Regions from separate parts of the Pedococcus sp. P2_D7 genome, predicted to be linked through region 2. Evidence: predicted binding sites of a transcription regulator. Region 2 holds the regulator's gene; the other holds the start of a gene.
The links. The regulator HrcA, encoded in region 2, represses chaperone genes, less so after heat shock. The targets are predictions, from matches to a motif close to TTNGCACTCGNNNNNNNCGAGTGCNAA.

Region 1: groES (co-chaperone GroES) is a predicted target of HrcA. The motif match lies at 4,597-4,623, and genes of this name have one in related genera.

What each region holds. Positions count from the first base shown of each region.
Region 1 covers NZ_JBFUEH010000006.1:334,790-344,619, reverse strand. The annotation lists gene AC1DWJ_RS16620 (nucleoside hydrolase) at 1-484, shown strand, start outside; gene AC1DWJ_RS16615 (PfkB family carbohydrate kinase) at 484-1,320, shown strand; gene AC1DWJ_RS16610 (VldE C-terminal domain-containing protein) at 1,354-2,058, opposite strand; gene AC1DWJ_RS16605 (class I SAM-dependent methyltransferase) at 2,254-3,486, opposite strand; gene AC1DWJ_RS16600 (GNAT family N-acetyltransferase) at 3,686-4,510, opposite strand; gene groES (co-chaperone GroES) at 4,772-5,065, shown strand; gene groL (chaperonin GroEL) at 5,199-6,818, shown strand; gene AC1DWJ_RS16585 (SigE family RNA polymerase sigma factor) at 7,052-8,539, shown strand; gene AC1DWJ_RS16580 (RNA-binding S4 domain-containing protein) at 8,564-8,788, opposite strand; gene AC1DWJ_RS16575 (WhiB family transcriptional regulator) at 8,808-9,101, opposite strand; gene guaB (IMP dehydrogenase) at 9,338-9,830, shown strand, end outside.
Region 2 covers NZ_JBFUEH010000005.1:493,392-503,221, reverse strand. The annotation lists gene AC1DWJ_RS14785 (PhoH family protein) at 1-1,019, opposite strand, end outside; gene AC1DWJ_RS14780 (histidine triad nucleotide-binding protein) at 1,044-1,445, opposite strand; gene AC1DWJ_RS14775 (SigE family RNA polymerase sigma factor) at 1,531-2,097, shown strand; gene AC1DWJ_RS14770 (Gmad2 immunoglobulin-like domain-containing protein) at 2,094-3,218, shown strand; gene AC1DWJ_RS14765 (16S rRNA (uracil(1498)-N(3))-methyltransferase) at 3,230-3,973, opposite strand; gene dnaJ (molecular chaperone DnaJ) at 3,986-5,110, opposite strand; gene hrcA (heat-inducible transcriptional repressor HrcA) at 5,166-6,197, opposite strand; gene AC1DWJ_RS14750 (DUF3097 domain-containing protein) at 6,328-7,203, shown strand; gene AC1DWJ_RS14745 (DUF4870 domain-containing protein) at 7,411-7,848, shown strand; gene hemW (radical SAM family heme chaperone HemW) at 7,898-9,124, opposite strand; gene AC1DWJ_RS14735 (tyrosine-protein phosphatase) at 9,393-9,830, shown strand, end outside.

The sequences.
Region 1 (9,830 bases), on a different contig from region 2:
GTCCGCGGAGTTCAACGTGTTCCACGACCCCGAGGCGGCTGCGGTAGTCCTCGACGCCTGTGCCGACCTCGACATCCAGGTGACGATGTATGGCTTGGACGTCTTCTACGCCCCGCGGGTTGGTCTGGAGACCGCACGAAGGTTGTCCGCCCCGGAGGCCCACGACGCCGCAGACCTCGCGGGTCGGCTGATCGCGTTCCAGTGCGAGCGGTTCGGGACGGTCGACGCCACCATCGGCGACGCGGGCGCGGTCTGTGCCGTGCTCGAGCCCGCCGGGGTCCGTCGCGAGCGCCTGCCGGTGCGGGTCGAGCTGGCCGGCACCTGGTCGCGGGGGCGCACCATCGTCGACCGTCGCGACTGGTCCGCCGGGCTCGACCACGACCCGCACGGGCCGGCGCGGTCGACCATCGACGTCTGTGTCGAGGTCGACGCCCAGCGCTACGCGACGCTCTGGCTCGACACGGTCGGTCGGGGGATGCGCTGATGGGCCGGGTCGTGGTGCTGGGCTCCCTCAACGTCGACCTCGTCGCCGCCGTCGAACGCCATCCCGGTCCGGGCGAGACGATCCTCGCCGATGGCGCGCTGGAGCGGTTTGCCGGCGGCAAGGGTGGCAACCAGGCCGTCGCGGCTGCCGCAGCCGGCGCCGACGTCGTCATGGTGGCCGCGGTCGGTGACGACGAGGGCGGGCGAGCCTACGTCGAGCGGCTCCGGTCCCGTGGGGTCGACGTCTCCGCCGTGCGCACCACCGCGACCGCGCCGACCGGTCAGGCCTGGATCACGGTGGACGACGAGGGTGAGAACGCCATCGTCGTGATCCCCGGCGCCAACGGGGAGGTTGGTCCGGAGGGCCTGTCCGACGCACTGGGGGGCCTGGGCGCGGGTGACGTGCTCCTCCTCCAGCTCGAGGTGCCGGTGCGGACCGTGGCCGCGGCCGCCCGCCGGGCGCACGGCGCGGGCGCGCGGGTGGTCGTCAACGCCGCCCCGTATGCCGCCCTCCCGCACGACGTGGCGGCCCTCGCCGACCCGTTGGTGGTCAACGAGCACGAGGCGCTCCAGCTCGCGGACAGCGACGCCCAGCCCACCTCGCTGCTCGTGACCTTCGGCGCCGCAGGCTGCAGCTGGGACGGCCAGCGGCACGACGGCATACCGGTCGACGCGGCAGACGTCGTCGACACGACCGGCGCGGGCGATGCGTTCTGTGGTGCCCTCGCCGCGGCGCTGGCACGCGGAGCGGACCGGGATGCGGCGATCAGGGCCGCGAGCCAGGCCGGGGCAGACGCGGTCCGCCACCGAGGCGCCCAGCTCGACCCCCAGCTCTAGCGAGGTCCGGCGGAGAACGGCGAGGGGGAAGGTCTAGAAGACCGAGACGTGCACGTGGTCGTAGTGGTTGGCCGTGGCGCTGCCGCGGTCCTCCATGCCCTGCCAGCTGCCACCGGGGTACCAGATGCGCTGGCGCCAGATGAGGTACTTGATGTTGAGCTCGCCGGCGTGCGCCTGGAGGAAGCTCGCGATCTCGTTGCCCTCGGCCGTGCTGCACATGATGTCGACCGCGTGACCGGTGCCGTGGTCGAGCGGGTCGCCGGGACGGTAGCCACCGAACGGACCGGAGCCGGGGAACTGCGCCTTCACGGCGTTGATCACGGCGATGGCGTTCGGGGTCATGCCGCCGACGTTGCCCAGGCCCACGCGGGAGGTGTTGCGGGAGATACCGGTGGTCGTCCGGGTGCTCTTGGCGGCCTCGGTGGCCTTGGCCTTGGGAGCGGCGGCCCTGGCGGTGAACCCGATGACGCCGTAGTCAGCGACCCGGGCCGGGGTCGACACGGCTTCGGCGCGGGCGACCACGGGCTGCTGCTGCACCTCGGCAGCGGTCAGCTCGAAGGACGCACCCGGCGCGGGGGCCGCGAAGGCGGTGGCCACTCCGAGGGCCGACGCAGCCAGGCCCAGTCCCTTGACGGCCGAGCGGTGGCTCGGACGTCGCCAGACCCTGGACAACAGGGTCGTGGGTCGGGGGCTGGCGCCACGGTGGCGGCCGTAACCGGCGGAGTGAGGGGAGGACATCGCCGCTGAGGATACGAGATGGTCACGGCGCAGGGCCAACTCCGGGGCATTTCAGACACCACTTGCCTCGCTTTGCCCTTTGTTGCCTCCGGTTCCACCGACCCGGACCAGCCCTCACGGCGCTATCTCATGCAAAAGGCGAGTTAGCGCCGTCCCGACCGGCGCTAACTCGCCTTTTGCATGAGATACCGGCGGTCAGGCTGGGTGGACGATCAGCGCGACCTGGTTGCTGCGGACCCGCGTGAGGACGACCGTCGCCTCCTGGTGGCCCTTGGCCGGCAGCCGGAGCTGGCGTCGGAGCAGGTCGGCGTCGACGCTGACGCCGCGCTTCTTGATGGTCAGCCGGTCGATCCCGTGGTCGCGCAGCCAGCCACGCAGCGCCTTGACGTTGAAGGGCATCGCCTCGACCACGGCATACCGCTTGGCGAAGGGCACGTCCACGGACCGGCTCGACCCGACGTAGCCGACCCCGGCATCGAGCTCGGCCCCGTCGGTCGCGGCGGTCAGGGCGCCGACCAGGCCGGCCCGGAGCACGGCCTTGTCGGGTTCGTAGAGCCAGCCGCCGAGGTCGGCGAGGTTGACCAGCGTTGGGGCGTCGCCGTCGGTGTCGGCCTCGGTGACCACCACGGCGGGACCCGTGGCGCGCAGCAGGGCCGCGCTGCGCCCGGCAGTCCGGACCAGCGGGCCCCACCAGAGCGCGCACTCGACGACATCGCCCTCCCACGAGGTCCACTGCGCCTCGGCCCCCGGGGGGAGCGCGGCGTGCGGGAAGGCGGGGCTGAGCTTGGCGCCGGTCGCAGGGAGGGCTCGGGCGACCTCCTGCACGGTGGTCCAGCTCGGGGAGATCTCCGCGAGGTTGAAGATCCGCCGGGTGCGACCCTTGGCGTCGGCGATCCCGGGGGTGCGTCGGGCCGGGTCGAGCCAGGCGCCGACACCGCGACCACCCTCGCCGGCCGGGGCGGTGAACTCCTCGACGACGCCCTGCTGCGCGGTCGAGTCGGGCCAGTGCCGCAGGTTGACCGCCGCGATGCCGGCCGTCAGCTCGTCGGCGTCGATCGCACGAACCCTCAGGTCGAGTCCGGCCATCGCCATCGCGTCGGCGCCGATGCCGCAGCCGAGGTCGTGGACGGTGTGGATGCCGGCGGCGCGGTAGCGCTGGGCGTGCTGCGCGGCGACGCCGAGCCGGGTGGCCTGCTCCAGCCCGTCGGACGTCAGGACCATGCCGCGGGCGAACTCGCCGAACTTCTCGACGGCCCGGGCGCGCAGCCTCGCCTGGTTGAGCGCGGCCGCCACGAGGTCCGGGTCGAAGCCGGCGCCGCGCAGCCGCTGCTGCAGGGCCAGCGCTCCCGACTCCTCATACGGGGGGAGCGACTGCAGCAGACCCCAGCCTTCGCCGGTGGTCAGCCGTCGCAGCAGGGCCAGATCCATGTCGCGCATTGTTGCGTATGCCGCGTGCCGAGGTCGCGGGTCCCGGCACCCATACCGTGGGCTGGGACTCGCCCTGGGCCGGACCGGGCTGGAACGCGCTCGGACCGCTCATGACGAGGGACCCCCGGTCGTGACGTGGGTTCCGACGGAACCGTCATCCAGTAAGACGCACGCCGGAGCCTTCTGGTTGTGCCGAGTTTCAGCGAGTGGGGCGCCACTCGTAGGGAGTCGTCGTCGAGACCTTGACGAGTCCGGACCGCTCCAGGATCGGCCGGGAGAACTCGGTCGAGTCGCTGTTGATGTAGCGCTTGCCATAGCCCATGGCCGACCGTGCCCGGGCCGCCGTCAGGGCCCGGTAGATGCCCTTCCCGCGATACTCCGGTCGCGTCGAGCCACCCCAGATCCCGGCGAACTCGGTGCCGTCGACGGGTTCGAGGCGGCCGGCGCTGACGATCCGGCCGTCGTGCTCGGCCACCCACATCTCCATGTCGTCACGCGTGCGGAGCCGGTGCAGGATCTGCTCGACCATGGCCTGGAGCTCGGCCGGCTCGTCCCCGAAGACCTCGCCCTGCATGGCCGTCATGGCCCTGACCTCGTCCTCGTCGGTGACCCTGCGCACCACGACACCCTCGGGGAGCTCCACGTCGACCGCGAGCAGTGCCGCCTCGCCGATCATGATCGACTCGGGCTCCTCGGGGACGAAGCCGTGGGCGACGAGCGCTTCGTGCAGGCCGGGGGCGTGGTCGTGGCCGCGCGTCTTCCACTCGACCCGCTGGATCTCGGGCATCGCCTCGTAGTGGGCGAGCGCCTGCTCCACGAGCTGCCGGACCGAGTCCTCGTCGGCCGGCCGGCCGTCGACCTCCAAGTTCTTGTAGGTGATGAAGCCACGTCCGCCGAGGTAGGTCGCGAGCACCAGTGGCCCGAGCCGGTCGACGGTGATGGCGGACGGCACCTCGGCCTCCTGCCGCAGCTGCTCGTCGTAGGCGCGGAGCAGCTCGGCGGGGTCACTGGTGGAGGTCGTCATGCGACCAGACCCTGCCCGCTCAGGGGTGCTCGGCGCCAGCGGATTTGGTTCCGGCCGTCCGCCCTCGGCGAACGCGCCGTCCAGTTCTGGCACTCGAGTTGACCGAGTGCTAACCGCGAGCCTAGATTTGCGTTGGCACTCCGGTTCGCCGAGTGCTAACGCAGCCAGCCGGTCGACCCCCGCGACGGCGACCGGATCGGCAGCACCCAGCTCCACCCACCACTGTCCAACTTCGACATTCCCGAAGGGGAGGTCCTCACCGTGTCGGTTTCCATCAAGCCGCTCGAAGACCGCATCGTCGTCAAGTCCGTCGAGGCCGAGCAGACCACCGCGTCTGGCCTCGTCATCCCGGACACCGCGAAGGAGAAGCCCCAGGAGGGCGAGGTCCTCGCGATCGGCCCGGGCCGCATCGACGACAACGGCAACCGCGTCCCGCTCGACGTCACCGTCGGCGACCGCGTGATCTACAGCAAGTACGGCGGCACCGAGATCAAGCACGGCGGCGAGGAGTACCTCATCCTCTCCGCTCGCGACATCCTCGCCATCGTCGGCTGAGCATCCGCACCTTGTGAGTGACGTGCCCTGTATGCCGGCTACCCGGCATACAGGGCACGTCGCCTTCACGCTCAGGTCACGGCAGCCCGAATCTCACTGCACCGCTGAATCCGATTGCTAGAGAAGGATTTTCATGGCTAAGACGCTGGAGTTCAACGACTCCGCCCGCAAGTCGCTGGAGCGCGGCGTTGACGCGCTCGCGAACGCGGTCAAGGTGACGCTCGGCCCGAAGGGCCGCAACGTCGTCATCGACAAGAAGTGGGGCGCCCCCACGATCACCAACGATGGCGTGACCATCGCGCGGGAGATCGAGCTCGAGGACCCCTACGAGAACCTCGGCGCCCAGCTCGCGAAGGAGGTCGCCACCAAGACGAACGACGTCGCGGGTGACGGCACCACCACCGCGACCGTGCTCGCCCAGGCCATGGTCAAGGAGGGCCTGCGCAACGTTGCTGCAGGCGCCGCCCCGGCCAGCCTGAAGCGCGGCATCGACGCAGCCGTCCAGGCCGTCAACGCCCGGCTGCTCGAGAACGCTCGCGAGATCGAGGGCAAGGACGAGATCGCCCAGGTCGCGTCGCTCTCCGCCCAGGACGAGACCATCGGGTCGACCATCGCCGACGCGTTCGACAAGGTCGGCAAGGACGGCGTCATCACGGTCGAGGAGTCCTCGACCGCGACGACCGAGCTCGAGTTCACCGAGGGCATGCAGTTCGACAAGGGCTACATCTCGCCCTACTTCGTCTCCGATGCCGAGCGCATGGAGGCCGTGGTCGAGGACGCCTACATCCTCATCAACCAGGGCAAGATCTCGGCCATCGCCGATGTCCTCCCGGTGCTGGAGAAGGTCGTCAAGACCGGCAAGCCCCTGCTGATCATCGCCGAGGACATCGACGGCGAGGCGCTGTCGACCCTGGTGGTCAACAAGATCCGTGGCACGTTCAACGTGGTCGCGGTCAAGGCTCCGGGCTTCGGCGACCGCCGCAAGGCGATGCTCCAGGACATGGCGACCCTCACGGGTGGCCAGGTCATCTCCGAGGAGGTCGGCCTCAAGCTCGACCAGGCTGACCTCGACGTCCTGGGCCAGGCCCGCCGCGTCGTCGTCACCAAGGACACCACCACGATCATCGACGGCGGCGGCAACTCCGACGACGTCACCGGCCGGGTCAACCAGATCAAGGCCGAGATCGAGCGCACCGACTCCGACTGGGACCGCGAGAAGCTCCAGGAGCGCCTCGCCAAGCTCGCCGGTGGCGTCTGCGTCATCAAGGTGGGCGCCCACACCGAGGTGGAGCTCAAGGAGAAGAAGCACCGCATCGAGGACGCCATCTCGGCGACCCGCGCGGCCATCGAGGAGGGCATCGTCGCCGGTGGCGGCTCCGCCCTCGTCCACGCCTCCACCGTCATCGACGACCTCGACCTCGAGGGCGACGAGGCGACCGGTGCGCTGATCGTCAAGAAGGCCTCGGCCGAGCCGCTGCGCTGGATCGCCGAGAACGCCGGCATGGAGGGCTACGTCGCCGTCTCCAAGGTGCGCGAGCTCACCGCCGGCAACGGCCTCAACGCTGCGACGGGCGAGTACGGCGACCTCATCAAGGCCGGCGTCATCGACCCGGTCAAGGTCACCCGCTCCGCCCTGGTCAACGCCGCCTCGATCGCGTCGATGGTGCTCACCACCGACACGCTCGTCGTGGAGAAGAAGGAAGAGGAGCACGAGGCCGCCGGTGGCGGCCACGGTCACGGCCACGGTCACTGACCAAAGCACCTCTCGTCGAAGGCCCGTCCCCGTTCGGGGGCGGGCCTTCGCCATGCTGCGGCGGACCTGTGGTTGGCCGCGCTATGCCGTGCCCCTGAGGGTGGGGCACGGCATAGCAAGCCCAACCCCCGCGACCGCGCAGATCGCGGCCGGTCCGCTGCCGGGCCGCGCGGCATACGATGCGGTCGGCATACGATTCGGGCAGTGCAGGGTGGCGCAGAACGAAGGTGGCCATGGCGGACCGGTTCGCCGAACCCCCCAGCTTCGACGAGTACGTCGTCGCCCGGGGTGCCGACCTGCTGCGGACCGCCTGGCTGCTGGTGGGGGACGACCGGGGCGCGGAGGACCTGGTGCGCACCACGTTCGCCCGCAGCTGGCCGCAGTGGCGACACCTGTCGCACGTCGGCGCAGGCTCGTACGACGCCGAGCTGAGGCGTGCGCTCGTGGAGACCTACCTGCGGCGCCGCCACGTCCGGGTCCGCCGGTCGGAGCAGCGCGCTCCCGTGGCTGACCCGCCGTCGCGCGCTGATGTGCTGGGTGCCCTGGCCGGGCTGGGGCCGCGCGAGCGGGTGGCCCTGGTGCTGTGGACCTTCGACGGACTCTCCGACGGCCAGGTCGCTGCGGCGCTCGACGACGACGTCGCCGCGGCCCGGCGACACCGGCTGCACGCCCTCGACACGGTCGGTGGCCGGCTCGGTCTCGACGAAGAGCGGCTCCGGGTGGTGCTCGACGCGCTGCCACCACAGGACCCGTCCGTGGCCGGGCTCCTCGAGCAGACCAGACCGTATGCCGCCCGCTGGCGGGGCGCCCGCGGCTGGGCGTTGGGGGGAGTCGCCCTCGTGGCGGCGGTCACCGTCGGAGGCCTCCTCGCGGGGGGAGACCCAGACCGGGTCACCCCCCTTCCCAGCCCGAAGCCGTCGGGCGTGACCTGCCGCGACTCCGTCGCGCCGCCCACCCCACCGCCGGTCACGACCGAGCCCCTGAGCCGCTCCGTGTCGGCGGTGTTGGTGTGCGCGCAGACCGACGAGGGCTCGGTGTGGTCGGGCTCCCTGCCGCCCGATGCGCCGGTGAGCGTGCCCCTCGCCGTGGACGCGCTCGTGCTGGCGCCTCGCACGACCGGTGCGGAGTGCCCGGCCCTGCCGATCGGGCCGGCTTTCCGGTTGCTGCTGCTCGGCACCGACGGCGCGGTGCGCACCTACGCCAACGAGGGGCTGGCCTGCAACGGCTGGCCGGCGCTCGCGAGCTACTACGCCGCCCTGGCCGAGCAGGGAGCCATGGCCGACTCGGGGTCCGACGCGACCGACAGCGGGTTCCTCGGCTGCCCGTCAGTGCTGGGGAAGTCGCTCGCGCCCCCCGGGGTGGCCCCGCCGAGCCTGGCCCGTGGCACGGTGCTGGTGGCCGCGACCGCCTGCCTGCACCCGCGGGCCGTGGCGACCGCCGTTCCGCGGTTCCGGCCGGTCCGCACCAACGTCATGGGCACACCGCAGCTGGCCCAGCTCAATGCCGACCTCGCCAGGGGCGGGTCGAGGACGCAGGCGGGGAGCACCTGCACCACAGGGACGTCGCTGTTCGTCGTCGAGGCGCGGATGCAGAACGGGCGGATGCTCGAGCTGAGCAGCAACTGCGCAGACGTCTTCTCGGTGGACTGGCAGTCGCGGGACAACTGGGCGGCCAGCAGCCAGACCCGCGACATGCTCCGCGCCCTGCTCGTCGCCCAGTGACCTGAGGTGAAGGGACGGCGGCGCTCAGCCGCCGGCGACGACGTGCAGTGACTCCCCGGCATACCTCACGACCTGGCCGGGACGCACCTGCGCGCCGCGTCGCACCTCGACGGTGCCGTCGACGGTCACCTCGCCGAGCTCGATGACCGAGCGCGCCATCGCGCCGTCGTCGACCACGCCGGCGAGCTTGAGGAGCTGGCCGAGCCGGATGGACTCGTCGCGGATGGGGACGTCGACAGGGCTGCTCACGCAGCCGAGTCTAGGTCGGTCAGCTGGCGGCGGGGACGGCGTGGCCGGCGTAGTGCGCCTCACGCTCGTCCTCGGTCATCGCGCCCCACACGCCGTAGGGCTCGCGGACCCGGAGGGCGTGCTCGCGACACTGCTTGAGCACCGGGCAGGCGAGACAGACTTCCTTGGCCTGCGAGTCGCGCGAGCGGCGGGCCGGGCCACGCTCACCCTCGGGGTGGAAGAAGACCTCTGGGTTGATCTGCCGACACGACCCGTCGAGCTGCCAATCCCACAGGTCGGCGATGGGTCCCGGAAGCCGTGACAACTCAGCCATGTCGTCCTCATCTCCCCGCGGCACGATGCCGCACGTCTCGGACGCTACCGCCGTGTGACCTGCGGAAACAGGCCCGTAACGTAAGGGTTTGTTCAAGGCCGTTCACACCAAAGCGGGCTGTCCCAGATGCTGGACGGGGCAGCCGGCCCCGGTCTCGTGACTGGCGGTGGCCCGCTCGGGTTGGGTCGTGCGGTGGGTCGTCACGGGCCGGTGGTGGCGCCCGTTACGATTGGGCAATGAGCCTTGGTGTGGACCTCGACGACCGTCACCGCCTGGAGGAGTCCGCTCCTTCCCCTGCATCAGGTCCCGCCCCCTCCGAGGCCGCCGCTCCTGAGCCCGAGGAGCACGACCCGTTCGGCAAGCTCGGACTCACCTACGACGACGTCCTGCTGCTGCCCGGCGAGACCGACGTGATCCCCTCCGACGTCGACACCACCGCGCGGCTGACCCGCGAGCTGTCGCTGCGCATCCCGCTGGTCTCCGCAGCCATGGACACCGTCACCGAGTCGCGGATGGCCATCGCGATGGCCCGGCAGGGCGGCATCGGCATCCTGCATCGCAACCTCTCGATCGAGGACCAGGCCTACCAGGTCGACCTCGTGAAGCGGACCCAGACCGGCATGATCAGCAACCCGGTGACGATCGGCCCCGACGCCACGCTCGAGGACCTCGACCGTCGGTGTGGCGAGTACCGCGTGTCCGGTCTCCCGGTCGTGGACGAGGGCGACC
Region 2 (9,830 bases):
GAGTCCTGTGTCCGCTCGTCCCAGTGCTCATAGGCGTCGACGATCGCGCCCACGAGGCGGTGCCGGACGACGTCCTGCGCGGTGAGGAGGGAGAAGTGGATGTCGTCGAGGTCGGCGAGGATGTCGCGGACCACGCGCAGCCCCGACTTGGTGCCGTCGGGCAGGTCGACCTGCGTGATGTCGCCCGTGACGACCATCTTCGAGCCGAACCCGAGCCGGGTGAGGAACATCTTCATCTGCTCCGGCGAGGTGTTCTGGGCCTCGTCGAGGATGATGAACGCGTCGTTGAGCGAGCGGCCACGCATGTAGGCCAGCGGCGCGACCTCGATGGTGCCGGCGGCCATCAGCCGCGGGATCGACTCGGGGTCGACCATGTCGTGCAGCGCGTCGTAGAGCGGCCGCAGGTAGGGGTCGATCTTGTCGTTGAGGGTGCCGGGCAGGAAGCCGAGCCGCTCCCCCGCCTCCACTGCCGGGCGGGTGAGGATGATCCGGTTGACCTGCTTGGCCTGCAGCGCGGCGACGGCCTTGGCCATCGCGAGGTAGGTCTTGCCGGTGCCGGCCGGGCCGATCCCGAAGACGATCGTGTGGGCGTCGATGGCGTCGACGTAGTGCTTCTGGTTGAGCGTCTTGGGCCGGATGGTGCGGCCGCGGTTGCTCACGATGTTCATCGTCAGCACGTCGGCAGGACGCTCGGTGGTCTGGGCGCGCAGCATGCTGATCGAGCGCTCGACAGCGTCGCGGTTGAGCGGCTGTCCGCCGTCGATGACCAGGAGCAGCTCGTCGATCGTGCGCTCGGCCAGGGCCACCTCGGCGCTCGGGCCGGACAGGTGGAACTCGTTGCCGCGGACGTGGATCGCCAGCTTCGGGAAGGCCCGCTCCATCGTGCGGAGGAGCTCGTCCCGCGGGCCGAGGAGCGTCACCATCTGCACCTGTGGCGGGATCTCGACGGTGTGCGTGGGCACCGGGAGAGCACCCTCGGGCGCGCCCCCCAGCGTGGTCGGATGTTCAGGATCTGACATGGTCTGCCCAGTCTACGGTGCTGCTCAGCCGGGTGGCCAAGCCATTGACCGGCCGCCGAGCACGTGGACATGGGCGTGGAACACCGTCTGGTGCGCCTCGGCTCCGGTGTTGAAGACCGAGCGGTAGCCACGGTCGGCCAGCCCCTCCTGCGCCGCCACGGCGGCCACGGCGCGCATCAGGGCCGCGACGTCCTCCGGAGCCTCCTGCACGAGGGCGGCGACATCGGGCACGTGGTGGCGCGGGACCACGAGGACGTGCGTCGGGGCCTGTGGCTCCAGGTCACGGAAGGCGAAGGTCGCCTCGTCCTCGTACACGACGGTCACGGGGAGCGTGCCCGCCACGAGCTTGCAGAACAGGCAGTCCGGATCGGAGTTCCGCGTCGTCCCGTCGCGCCGGCCCGTGTCGTCCATGGTGGTGTCGTCCATGCCTGTGTCGTCCACGCCGGTGTCTTCCACAAACAAGAGGGTATCGGCGCGTCAACCGGCCAGAGGGGTTGCGCGTCTAGGTGGCGTGAGACTGTTGAGTGTGGCCGAGCGCGACCGGGGTGGTGAGGTGCGGCCGAGTGCCGACGAAGCCATCACCGAGCTGTATGCCGCGCACTGGACTGGGCTGGTGCGGCTGGCCTGGCTGCTGCTGCGAGACGACCTCGCGGCCGAGGAGGTCGTCCAGGACGCCTTCATCGCGGTGCACCGCCGCTGGGACACCATCCGTGACCACCAGGCCGCGGCCGCCTACCTGCGTCGCGCGGTGGTCAACGGAGCCCGCTCCGGCCTGCGGCACCGCGGCGTGGAGGAGCGCTACGTGACGCGCGAGCAGCAGGGCGGCCCCACTGCATACGCCCGGCACAGCGAGGCGAGCGCAGAGGAGCGCGCCCTCCAGTCCGAGAGCACCACCACCATGATCGGCGCGCTGGGACGACTCCCCCAGCGCCAGAGAGAGGTCCTGACCATGCGCTACTACCTCGACCTCAGTGAGGCCGAGATCGCCGATGCGCTCGGCATCTCCGCGGGCTCGGTCAAGGCCCATGCGCACCGCGGGCTCGCGACCCTGCGCGACCGGATGGAGGCGACGTCATGAGCGACCGCACCGACTTCCTGCACCCCGACTACGAGCCGGGCGAGTTCGACCAGGTGGAGCGACGGCTGCGCCAGGCGCTGGCCCGCGACGCCGAGCAGGTGCGCCCGTCCAACCGGCTCGACACGATCCTGCACGAGGCCCACGAGGTCGGGCCGGTGACCGCCACGGGGGGCTCGGGCACCCGGCGCTGGGTGCTGCCACTGGCCGCAGCAGCCGCGGTGGCGGCCATCATCGGTGGCGTCTGGTGGTCCGGGCAGGACGACCGACCGTCGGTCACGCCACCGGCCACCCACGGCCCCACGCAGTCAGCGTCGTCGACCGGCTCCCCGACCAGCTCGCCGACCACGAGCGCACCTGCCGCGACCGAGTCGATGTCGCTCCCGGTCTACTTCGTCGGCCCGATCGGCGACGCCAAGCCGACCTACCGGCTGTTCCGGGAGTTCCTCCGTCAGGACCTGTCCACCGGCGCCACCGCCGCGGCCAAGGCCAAGGCGGCCTTGGTGCTGGCCATCAACGCCCAGCCGTACAGCAACACCGACGGCTACCTCCAGCCGTGGTCGGGGCAGACCATCGGCGACGTGACCGTGGCTGATGGAGTGATCACGGTGCACCTGGCCAATGCCGGCTCGTCGAGTGCGGTCGTCGGCGAGGAGAACAAGCGGCTCGCCGTGCAGGAGCTGGTCTGGACCGCGCAAGCGGCGATCCAGCAGACCCTCCCCGTGCGTTTCGCGGTCGCTGACGGGTCGACCACGCTCTTCGGGTCGATCTCCACGGACCAGGACTTCACGCGTCCACCGTCGGACCGCCTCTACGAGGACGTGGCCCCTATCTGGGTGACCTCGCCCTCTCGTGACCAGGTGCTCCCGGCGAGCAAGCCGGTCGTGGTCAAGGGCCTGGCGATCGTCTTCGAGGCCCACCTCAACTGGCAGCTGGATCGCGGCACGACGCAGGTGTCGACCGGCACCGCAATGGCGTCCAGCGGAGGTCCGAGCCAGGGCGACTACTCCTTCTCGCTCGGCCGGCTCCCCGCGGGTGACTACTCGATCCGGGTGTTCGCGATGAGCATGGAGGGCGGCGACAAGGTCGCTGCCGAGAAGATCGTGTCGTTCTCGGTGAAGTGAGCTGGGGGCGGTCAGCGCCAGCGGCTGGCAGCGCTCAGCACGGCGAGGGCCGCCGGCCCGGCGCTGGAGGACCGCAGGACGGTGTCGCCCAGCCGCACCGTCACTGCGCCGGCCGCCTCGAACGCCGCGACCTCCTCGGGCGTGATGCCGCCCTCCGGGCCGACCACGACCAGCACGTCGCCCGCGGTCGGGAGCACCTGAGCGGCGAGGCTCTGGGTGGCGTCCTCGTGGAGCACGTATGCCGCCGCGGCGCCGCCGATGCGCGCGGCGAGGATCTTGGTGGTGGCCAGGTCCGCGACCACCGGCACGCGGGCGCGGCGGGACTGCTTGGCGGCCGCCACCACGGTGGACTCCCACTTGCGGCGGGCCCTGTCGGCGCGTTCGCCGCGCCACTGGACGATGGAACGGGACGCCTGCCACGGCACGACCTCGTCGACCCCGAACTCGGTCGCGGCCTCGATGGCCTGGTCGTCGCGGTCGCCCTTGGCGAGCGCCTGCACGAGCACGAAGCGGGGCTGGGCCGCGGGCTCGTGGTCGACCTCGACCACGCTGAGCTCCAGGTCGGCCTTACCTGAGCCGACGACGGCGCAGGTGAGCCGCAGCCCGGCGCCGTCGGCGAGCATGACCTGCTCCCCGACGCCGATCCGGCGGACGGTCGCCGCGTGGCGCCCCTCGGGACCGTCGAGCACGACCCGGCTGCCGACAGCGGCGCCGGCGACGACGACGGGGTCGACGAGGAAGAGCGGCAGGGTCACGACGGTCGGCTGCTACTTGGGCTTGAAGGCGTCGCGGAGCTTGCCGAACAGCCCGGGGTGAGCCGGGGACAGCCGGCCCTCCGGGCGCTCCTCGCCGCGCAGCGTGGCGAGTTCGCGCAGGAGCGCCTCCTGCTGCTCGTCGAGCCGGGTCGGGGTCTGCACGTTGGCGTGGATGATGAGGTCACCGCGGCCGGTGCCCCGCAGGTGGGTGACGCCAAGGCCCCGCAGGGTCATCGCGTCGCCGGCCTGGGTGCCCGACTTGATCTCGAGCTCGTTGGTGCCGTCGAAGGTCTCGAGCTTGACCGTCGTCCCCAGCGCTGCCGCCGTCATCGGGAGCTCGACCGTGCAGTGCAGGTCGTCACCACGACGCTGGAACGTCTGGTGGGGGCGGACCGCGACCTCGACGTAGAGGTCACCAGCCGGGCCGCCGCCCTGGCCGACCTCGCCCTCGCCGGCGAGCTGGATGCGGGTGCCGGTGTCGACGCCTGCGGGGACCTTGATCGTGAGGGTGCGCCGGGTGCGGACCCGGCCGTCGCCGGAGCACTCGAAGCAGGGGCTGACCAGCACCTCGCCGTAGCCCTGACAGGTCACGCACGGACGGGTCGTCATGACTTGGCCGAGGAACGAGCGCTGGACCTGCTGGATCTCACCCCGACCGCCACAGACGTCGCAGGTCCGCCGGGAGGTGCCGGGCTGGGCGCCGTCGCCGTGACACGTCGAGCAGACCACGGCGGTCTCGATGGCGAGCTCCTTCTCCGCACCGAACACCGCGTCGGCGAGGTCGATGTCGAGCCGGATCAGGGCGTCCTGGCCGCGGCGCTGGCGGGACCGCGGACCGCGCTGGGCCTGGCCGGCACCGGCGCCGAAGAAGGCGTCCATGATGTCGCTGAACGAGAAGCCCTGGCCGAAGCCCGCTGCGCCACCGGCGTAGGGGTCGGAGCCCATGTCGTAGGACCGGCGCTTCTCGGCGTCCGAGAGCACGTCGTAGGCCTGCGAGACCTTCTTGAACTGCTCCTCGGCCTCCGGGCTCGGGTTGACGTCAGGGTGCAGCGTCCGCGCCTTCTTGCGGTAGGCCCGCTTGATGTCCTCGGGGCTGGCGTCCCGGGACACGCCCAGGTCCTGGTAGTAGTCGTTCAACGAGATGTCCTTGGTGTCGATGGTGCTGACAGTCGGTGGGGCAGGTGGACGCGCGTCACTGCGCGAGGATCCGGGAGACGTAGGTGGCCACGGCCCGCACCGACGCCATCGTCGTGGGGTAGTCCATGCGGGTGGGTCCGAGCACGCCCAGCCCGGCGACGAGGTCCGAGCCCGAGCCGTACTCCGTCGAGACGACTGAGGTGGACTGGAGTCCGGCGAAGGGGTTCTCGTGCCCGATCCGCACCGAGACCGCGTCGGAGGTCTCCCTGGCCGTGCCGAGCAGCTTGAGCAGCACGACGTGTTCCTCCAGCGCCTCGAGCACGGGGCCGATGCTGAGCGGGAAGTCGGTGCCGACCCGGGCGAGGTTGGAGGTGCCCGCCAGCACCACGCGCTCCTCGCGCTCCTCGACGAGGGCGTCGTCGAGCGACTGCACGACGGAGCGGACCAGGTCGCGGTCCGCGGGGTCGAACTCGTCGGCAAGGCTGGCCAGCGACGCGGCGGCCTCCACGAGTCGCTGCCCGACGGCCCTGGCGTTGACCTTGGCGCGGACCAGGCCCAGGAGGGCCTCGCCGTCCGTGGCGGACAAGTCGTGGGGGGTCTCGATGACGCGTTGCTCGACCCGGCCGGTGTTGACGATCAGCACGACCATGAGCCGGCTCGGACCCATCGGCACGAACTCGATGTGGCGCACGGTGGACCGGGTGAGCGAGGGGTACTGCATCACGGCGACCTGGCGGGTGAGCGAGGCCAGCAGCCGCACCGTCCGGTCGACGACGTCGTCGAGGTCGACCGCCCCCTCCAGGAACTGGGCGATGGCGGCCCGCTCGGCGGCGGTCATCGGCTTGACGGAGCTGAGCCGGTCGACGAACAGCCGGTAGCCCGCATCGGTGGGCACCCGTCCGGCGCTGGTGTGCGGAGCGGCGATCAGCCCCTCCTCCTCCAGCGCGGCCATGTCGTTGCGCACCGTCGCGGCCGAGACCCCCAGCTGGTGGCGGTCGAGCAGCGACTTGGACCCCACCGGCTCGGAGGTCTGGACGTAGTCCTGCACGATCGCGCGCAGCACGGCGAGACGACGTTCCTCGCTCAATCGACACCTCCGTTCGGTCAGGTTGGCACTCACACTCAGCGAGTGCCAAGTCTACGTGGTTCCCGGGCCGGGACCAGCACGGGCGGCGCGCCCGCGCCGCGAAGGCGCGTCCGCGGCATACCCTGCCTCGGTGTCCGACCGCTATGGCTCCGATGTCCTGTCCGGTGACTGGAAGGTCCCCCCACGGGGTCGCTCCCGCGAGGTCGAGGCCGAGACCGGGCTGGTCGTCGAGGACGTCGAGACCGGCTGGTGCGGCGCCGTGGTCCGCGTCGAGAAGGCCGGCGGCATGCGCGTCGTCCACCTCGAGGACCGGCGCGGGCGCACCAAGGGCTTCCCGATGGGACCGGGCTTCCTGCTCGACGGCGCCCCTGTCGTGCTGACCCCACCCACCGCGGCGGCCCGCGCCCAGCTGGCCGAGGCACGGGTGGCCGCCTCCCGCACGGCCTCCGGGTCACGGACCGTCGAGGGCGCCCGCGCCAAGGTGGCCAGCGGGTCGCGGATCTTCGTCGAGGGCCGCCACGACGCCGAGCTCGTGGAGAAGGTCTGGGGCGCCGACCTGCGGGTCGAGGGAGTGGTCGTCGAGATGCTCGACGGCGTCGACGACCTCGTCGGGGCGATCGCCGAGTTCCAGCCCGGGCCCGGGCGCCGGATGGGCGTGCTCGTCGACCACCTGCTCCCCGGGACCAAGGAGCACCGCGTCGTCCAGGCCGCCGCCAAGGGGCCGCATGCCGCGCACGTGCGGGTGCTCGGCCACCCGTACGTCGACGTGTGGCAGAGCGTGCGCCCCGAACGGCTCGGGCTGACGGCGTGGCCGGTCATCCCGCGTGGGCGGTCGTGGAAGGACGGCATCTGCGACCACCTCGGCTGGCCCCACGACAGCCAGGCCGACATCGCCCGCGCCTGGAAGCAGATCCTCGGCACGGTCCGCTCCTACGCCGACCTCGAGCCGACGCTGCTCGCAAGCGTCGAGGAGCTGATCGACTTCGTGACGGAGTCGCGAGATTGATACAGCGTGACGGAGTCGCGAGATTGATACAGCGTGACGGAGTCGCGAGATCAATACAGCGTCACAGAACCTGGCCATTGAGCCCTTGGGTCAGGGTCGGCCCTGACTCGCCCCTGACCACACCCCCGAACCCACCCCGATTGAGCAGCTCTGCGCCCGATCATGCGTTTCACTGGGTACAGACCCACGCAGACCACGGAGAGAGCCATGACCGACCAACCCCAGCAGCCGCAGTCGAACATCCCGCCACCGCCGCAGCAGCCACCGCAGCAGCCGCCACAGGGCTACGGCGTGGCGCCCCGGCCCATGTCGCCGCAGGACGAGAAGACCTGGGCCACCCTCGTGCACCTCGCGCCGTTCGTGGCGGCTCTGGTGGGCATCCCGTTCCTCGGCCCACTGATCGTCTTCCTCATCGTCAAGGACCGGGGGCCGTTCGTGCGGTTCCACGCGGCGCAGGCCCTCAACTTCCAGATCATCATCACGATCGCGTTCTGGGTCTTCGGCCTGCTGTCGTTCGTCCTGATCGGGATCCCGTTCCTCATCATCACCGCCGTCGCCTGGGTGGTCCTGTCGATCGTCGCGGCGATCAAGGCGAACAACGGCGAGTGGTACCGCTACCCGCTGACGCCCGAGCTGGTGAAGTAGTCGCCTGGTGAAGTAGTCGCCTGGTGAAGTAGTCGTCTGGGCGAGGAGCTCAGCGCAGACCGAGCAGCCGTCGCACGACGGTGTCCGTGAGCAGCCGGCCCTGCCTCGTCAGCACCACCCGCTGACGACGCAGGGCCGCTGTCGCGTCCACCAGGCCGTCGGCGATCAGGCCCGCGACGGCGACCCGACCCTCGTCGCGCAGCTCACCGATCGGGAGCCCGTCGACCAGTCGCACGGCCAACAGGACGCGCTCGTCATAGCGCTGCTCGCCGGTGAGGGTCTCCCGGCCCTGTGCGGGGCTGAGTCCCTCGCCGACTCGGGAGGCGTAGGCGTTGGGGTGCTTGACGTTCCACCACCGCACTCCCCCGACGTGGCTGTGCGCTCCGGGGCCGATGCCCCACCAGTTGCCGTCGGCCCAGTAGCCCTCGTTGTGGCGGCAGCGGGCGTCGTCGCGCAGCGCCCAGTTGCTGACCTCGTACCAGCCGTAGCCGGCCGACGCGAGGTGCTCGTCGGCGATCTCGTACTTGGCCGCCTCGTCGTCGTCCTCGGGCGCGGGCACCTGGCCCCGTCGCACCTGGGCGGCGAGCTTGGTGCCGTCCTCGACGACCAGCGCGTAGGCCGAGACGTGGTCGGGCGCGAGGGAGGTGGCGGCGTCGAGGCTGGTGCGCCAGTCGTCCAGCGACTCACCCGGGGTGCCGTAGATGAGGTCGAGGCTGACCTGCAGCCCAGCCGCCCGCGCGGCCTGCACCGCGCGCTCGACGTTGGCCGGGTCGTGGGTGCGTTCGAGCGTGCGGAGCACGTGGGGCACGGCCGACTGCATGCCCAGCGACACCCTCGTGAAGCCGGCCGCGGCGAGCACCTCGAGCCCTTCGGGCGTCACCGAGTCGGGGTTGGCCTCGGTGGTCACCTCGGCGTCCGGAGCCAGCCCGAACCCCGCGCGGATGCCGTGCAGCATCCGGGCCAGGTCGCCGGCGGCGAGCATCGTGGGGGTGCCCCCACCGACGAACACGGTGTCGACCCGGGGGGCGTCACCCAGGACCGCCTCGGCCAGGGACAGCTCGGCCAGGGCGGCATCGGCGAAGGTCGCCACGCTCGCGCCGTCGACCCCCAGCTCGGTCAGCGTGTAGGTGTTGAAGTCGCAGTAGCCGCAGCGCACCGAGCAGAACGGGACGTGCAGGTAGATGCCGAACTGGTGGTGTCCGAGAGTCGCGAGTGACGCGTGCGGCAACCGGCCGTCGGACGGTGCCGGGTCACCATCGGGCAGGGCGCTGGGCATGGCTCCATCCTCGCAGGCGACCGCCCGTGGCCCTGACACGGCGTGTCTCGGCGACACGCCGGAATGGGGTGAAACTGGACCGAGAAACTTGGGGAAACTCTCGCGAAACCCCTTGTGGCGCGGGGGTTGCTCGACTAGAAATACGCCTACGCAATCGCTTCGGCGAGAGCGTCGATCAGGACCTCGGTCTTGATCGTCGAGGGCCTCGGAAACTCATACTTTCCGAGGCCCTCACCTATTGGTCCAGCTCCCCACGTAGGGTCGAGCGGTGACCACTCCCCGCTGGATCGAGCTCGACGGCGTCGTCAACATGCGCGATGTCGGTGGGCTGCCGACGACCGACGGTGGCGTCGTGGCCACCGGCCGCCTGCTCCGGTCCGACAACCTGCAGGACCTCAGCGAGTCTGACGTCGAGGCGCTCGAACAGCTGGGGGTCACCGACGTCGTCGACCTGCGCAGCCATGCGGAGCTGACGCTGGAGGGCCCGGGCCCCCTCCGGGCCCGTGACCTCACGCACCACCACCACTCGCTGTTCCGCGACGACGTCCGCGCGGTCACGGCGCAGGAGGCCCTGGCCCTGCCCTGGTCGACGAAGGACCAGGAGAAGGCCGACGCCCAGCCCCGCCTCGACGACGACTACTGGGCGAGCCACTACCTGGGCTACCTCACCCACCGGCCCGACTCCGTGAGCGCCGCCCTGGCGGTG